DNA from 2 places in the Sulfuriferula sp. AH1 genome. Region 2 is predicted to be linked to the other one. Evidence: predicted binding sites of a transcription regulator. Region 2 holds the regulator's gene; the other holds the start of a gene.
The links. Region 2 encodes FliA, which starts transcription of late flagellar genes. Its sites were predicted from a motif close to CTAAAGTTNNCNNAAANNNTGCCGATANNA; they were not measured.
Positions count from the first base shown of each region.

Region 1: a site for FliA is predicted at 1,455-1,484, ahead of flgM (flagellar biosynthesis anti-sigma factor FlgM). Genes of this name have one in related genera too.

Region 1 covers NZ_CP021138.1:1,647,067-1,649,534, forward strand. The annotation lists gene flgC (flagellar basal body rod protein FlgC) at 1-162, opposite strand, end outside; gene flgB (flagellar basal body rod protein FlgB) at 168-575, opposite strand; gene flgA (flagellar basal body P-ring formation chaperone FlgA) at 738-1,427, shown strand; gene flgM (flagellar biosynthesis anti-sigma factor FlgM) at 1,532-1,843, shown strand; gene CAP31_RS08410 (flagella synthesis protein FlgN) at 1,850-2,323, shown strand; gene rimO (30S ribosomal protein S12 methylthiotransferase RimO) at 2,363-2,468, opposite strand, start outside.
Region 2 covers NZ_CP021138.1:1,367,403-1,369,870, forward strand. The annotation lists gene CAP31_RS06960 (antiactivator of flagellar biosynthesis FleN protein) at 1-646, shown strand, start outside; gene CAP31_RS06965 (RNA polymerase sigma factor FliA) at 656-1,387, shown strand; gene CAP31_RS06970 (flagellar motor protein) at 1,369-2,109, shown strand; gene motD (flagellar motor protein MotD) at 2,124-2,468, shown strand, end outside.

The sequences.
Region 1 (2,468 bases), 280 kb from region 2:
CACCGGCACTGCGGAAAAAACCACTTGCTTGGCTTTATAGACCTGTCCAGTGGAGCTGGTTGCGCTGTCCGCATTGGCAAGATTGCTTGCCACCACATTCAAGCGCTGCGCCTGGGCACTCATCGCCGAGCCGGCCACATTAAATATGCTGAATAATGACATGATGATTACCCCTGTATGGCTGCCAGCATGGCTTTGATTCGATCAGTGACCATCGTCAGACTGGCCTCATAACGCAGCGCGTTGTCAGTAAATTGATTGCGCTCGGTGTCCATATCCACGGTATTCCCGTCCACACTGCCCTGCTTCACAGTACGATACTGCAAGGACGCGCCACCAAAATCAGCCTCATTAACACCAGGCAGATGCGCGGCTGCAGTTTTGGACAACTCAGTGGGCGAATTGGCATTTCGCGACAGCACGCCCTGCAATGCCTGATTAAAATCGAAATCGCGCGCTTTGTAATTAGGTGTATCGGCATTCGCAATATTGGAAGCCAATAACTGCTGGCGCTGTTCACGCAACCGTAACGCGGCTTCATGAAACTGCATATTATTGTCAAACTGTCCTATCATTGCAGCCTCCATCAACGTAATAACACTACGATACAGTTCCTATCTTAATCGCCTTACTCAATATCAAACTGTCGAATAAGAGAACAATCCCCGGCTTATTCTTAGCTTTAAGAAAAACCGGGTGATTTAATATGCAATCAGAATATCGGATACGGTTGCCTCATGAAAACACTGCTTACCATCTTATGCTTGCTGCCAATGCTTGGTTTTGCTCAAACATCTGCGCCGCGTCAGGATCCGGCTCGAATTCTGCATAGCGTCGAACAATTCCTGCGGACGCAGACTACCGGATTGCCGGGCCAGGTAAAAATCAGCGTTGGCAATCTTGATAGCCGTCTAAATCTGGCTGACTGCGACGCGCTGGAACCGTTCATCCCCACCGGCAGCCGTATCTGGGGCAAAACCACGGTAGGCGTACGTTGCAACGCACCGGCCAACTGGACTATCTATGTGCAGGCGGACATTCGGGTAATCGGACAATACGTCATGAGTGCAGCGCCGCTGGCGCAAGGACAACTGGTGAGCGCCAATCAGCTGAGTTTTGCTTCCGGCGACCTGACCAAATTGCCAAACGGCATCATTACCGACGCAAATCAGGCCATTGGAAAAACGGTTGCCATGTCCATCCCGGCTGGCACACCGTTACGTATGGATGCATTGCGCGTGCAATTAGCCATTCAGCAAGGCCAAAGCGTCAGGCTGATATCCGGCGGCAACGGCTTTGAAGTCTCTGCCGAAGGACGCGCCCTTACTTCTGCCAATGCAGGACAATCAGTACAGATCAGGATTGCCAATGGCCAAGTTATCAGCGGTATCGCCCAGGCAGATGGTATAGTTGAAGTGGGTTACTGAAGTTGATAATTTTTTTTGCAGATTATGTTAAAGTTTGCAAAGATATTGCCGACAATTCAGTTGTAGCTCGGATTACCCGAGCGCTCACTAAAGAGATAAACATCATGAAAGTCAATGACTCTGTTAAAAACATCGCGGGCGTAACCGTAGGGTCGACCACCGCTGGCAAGGCAAAAACGACTGACAAAGCTGCCGGGGCACAACCAAGCAGCAGCGGTGCAACCGTTACCTTGTCGCCTTTGTCTTCCCAGCTTCAGGCGTTGCAAACGCAAATATCGGGCAGCAGCGCATTTGATGCGAAAAAAGTGGACGCGATCAAGCTGGCTATCGCCGACGGGCAGTTCCAGGTCAACTCTGAAAAGATCGCCAACGAACTGATTTCGTCAGTCAAGGATTTATTACAAGGCAGGAAATAGTCGACCATGAGCACTTTTGGCACAAGATTACTGGAGAATCTGGATGAAGAGAATCAGGCCATTCATAATCTGGTGAAACTGATTCAGGACGAACAAGCTCTGCTGATCGATGCCAATATTGAAGAAATCAAACAAATAGTAGAGCAAAAGGCTCAGCACGTCGCCAAGTTGGCAGAACTATCGAACAAGCGCCATTTAATTCTAGCCATGGCTGGACATCAACCGGATGAAACCGGCATGCAAACCTGGATACAGCAGAATTCCGCGCACGCCGTCAATGACGCCTGGCAAGCTCTGCTAGGCCAGGTAAAAGCGGCCAAAGAACTCAACCATACCAATGGATTGCTGATCAATACCCATTTAAGCCGCAATCAGAATACGCTTAATGTACTACGCGGGTCAACGAAGACCGGGAACTTCTACGGCCCTGACGGCAAAACCAGTAGCGTAACCAAATCCCGCAGTATCGTCGCAGGATAGCATTTGCCTCCCGCGATTTTCAGCATATTCGTGCCGAAATCAGACAGCCTCACCCCATAAATCATGTTCGCCGCTATCGATAATTTTAACGGTAGCGAATTCGCCGGGTACCAGACCGGCAGCCTCTTCGATAATGACAACACCG
Region 2 (2,468 bases):
CGCACATCTGGGTAGCGATGCCTTGCTGGTAGACGCTCGCCGCACCGATGGGGTTGGCATGCATCTGGGGCGTATGCGCAGGAATGGCTTGCTGGAAGTGGCGAGACAGCAATGCGCGTTGAATGAAGTCATTCAGTCCGCGCCACAAGGCTTCAGCTTTGCCGCGATGATAGGCCGACAGGTTGCTTCTATTCATGACAACGCCGCCGACAATCACCGTTTGTCCAATATCTTCAATGTACTGGCGCAACAATACGGCACCATGGTGGTTGATGCCGAACTGGATGCCGAAGACCGGCTGCCCGTCACCGCAATGGCGGAAGGGGAGATTGTCGTGCACATCACCACGAGCGCGGAATCCATCAAGGCCGGTTACAGTCTGATCAAGCGCCTGCAGGCAAATCTGGGGCGGCGTTCATTCGGAGTGCTGGTTACGCATGCAGATGAAGCCCAGGCACAGCTGGTTTATGCTAATCTTGCACAAACGGCAAGTCGTTATTTGGCAGTGCCGCTACATTTTATGGGGTCGATTCCCGCTGATGATCATTTGAGTCGCGCAGCGCGATTGGGGCGTTCGGTGATAGACGCATTTCCGATGGCCTTGGCCTCAGTGGCATTCAGACGAATTGCAGGACAATTGGGCTAATCTTGAAATATGTACACCGTTAACGGAAAAACAGATAAAAATCAACTGCTCACGGAACATGCACCACTGGTAAAACGCCTGGCATACCAGCTCAAAGCGAAACTGCCGCCCAGCGTCGAAGTGGACGATTTGATTCAGGCCGGCATGATGGGATTGCTTGATGCAGTCAATCGCTATGAAGAATCTCACGGCGCACAGTTTGAAACTTATGCCGTGCAGCGCGTGCGCGGCGCGATGCTGGACGAGTTGCGCAGCACCGACTGGCTGCCGCGCAGCTTGCGGCAGAGCATGCGCAAGATCGAAGTTGCGATGTCGGCATTGCAACAGAAACTAGGGCGTATGCCTACAGAACTGGAAGTTGCCAAATCCATGAAAATGTCACTGGCGGAATATCAGGGCATGCTGACCGAAGGCAGCGGCCACCAGCTGGTCTACTACGAGGATTATCATGACGATGAAGATCATGACAGTTTTCTCGACCGCTTTTGTTCCGACCTGTCCGGTGATCCGCTTGTGGGCTTGCTGCAGGACGATTTCAAGGATGCGCTGATAGATGCGATCGACAGTCTGCCCGAGCGTGAGAAGATACTGATGGGTTTGTATTATGAGCAGGAATTGAACCTCAAGGAAATCGGCGCGGTGATGGGCGTTTCCGAATCCCGTGTATGTCAATTACATAGCCAAGCCGTTGCCCGCATCCGCGCGAGCCTGAGAGGACAATTGTGGACTGGGGCAGCTTAATTGGCGTTGCGCTGGCATTAGCCGGCGTATTGAGCGCACATATGCTCGATGGCGGGCGTATCGGTTCGCTGTTGCAGCCGGCAGCCTTCACGATCGTGTTCATCGGTACATTAGGCGCGGTGCTGTTGCAGACCAGACTGCCGGTTTTTATTCGCGGTATCAGGATGTTACGCTGGGTATTCAAACCACCGCAGGATAATCGGCAAGCGTTGGCCAGGGACATCAATTTGTGGAGTCATGCCGCGCGCCGCGAAGGTTTCCTGAGCCTGGAAACGTACATGCGATCCAATCGCGATCCTTTTACCGTCAAGGGGTTGCGGCTCATCATTGATGGCATTGATCCGATCAAGCTAAGAGAGATACTGGAAGCGGAGACCTATGCTTTTGAAGTCGAACAGCGCCAGGCAGTCAAAATCTGGGAAGCAGCCGGCGGCTATTCGCCGACCATCGGCATTCTCGGAGCCGTGCTGGGCCTGATTCATGTGATGGAAAATCTGTCCGATCCGACCAAGCTGGGCGGCGGTATCGCAGTTGCTTTTGTCGCGACTATCTACGGCGTTGGTTTTGCCAACCTGATCTTTTTACCGGTCTCCAATCGTCTCAAATCGATTGTCACTCAGGCGATCAGCCAGCAGGAAATGATTACGGAGGCATTGCTGGCAATCGCCACCGGGGAAAATCCGCGCGTCATCGAAGAACGTCTTGCGGCTTATTTAAGATAACCCCTCGAGATATCATGGCGCGCAAGCAATTACATGAAGAACACGACAATCTCGACCGCTGGCTGGTGTCGTATGCTGATTTCATCACCTTGCTATTCGCATTTTTCGTGGTGATGTATGCGATATCAGCCGTCAATGAGGGCAAATACCGGGTGTTGTCCGATGCCCTGGGCAGCGCTTTCGGATTTGCCGGTGAGCAGGCCAGGGATGCCAAAAAATCGAAATCCGGTTCGCCATTGAGCAGGGCTCATGTAAGCGCGATCGTGCATGAGGAAAGCGGGCTGATGACGAATATCGCCAACAGCATTCTGCAATCGTTGTCGCCGCTGGTGAAAGAAGGCAAAGTCCGTGTCACTCAG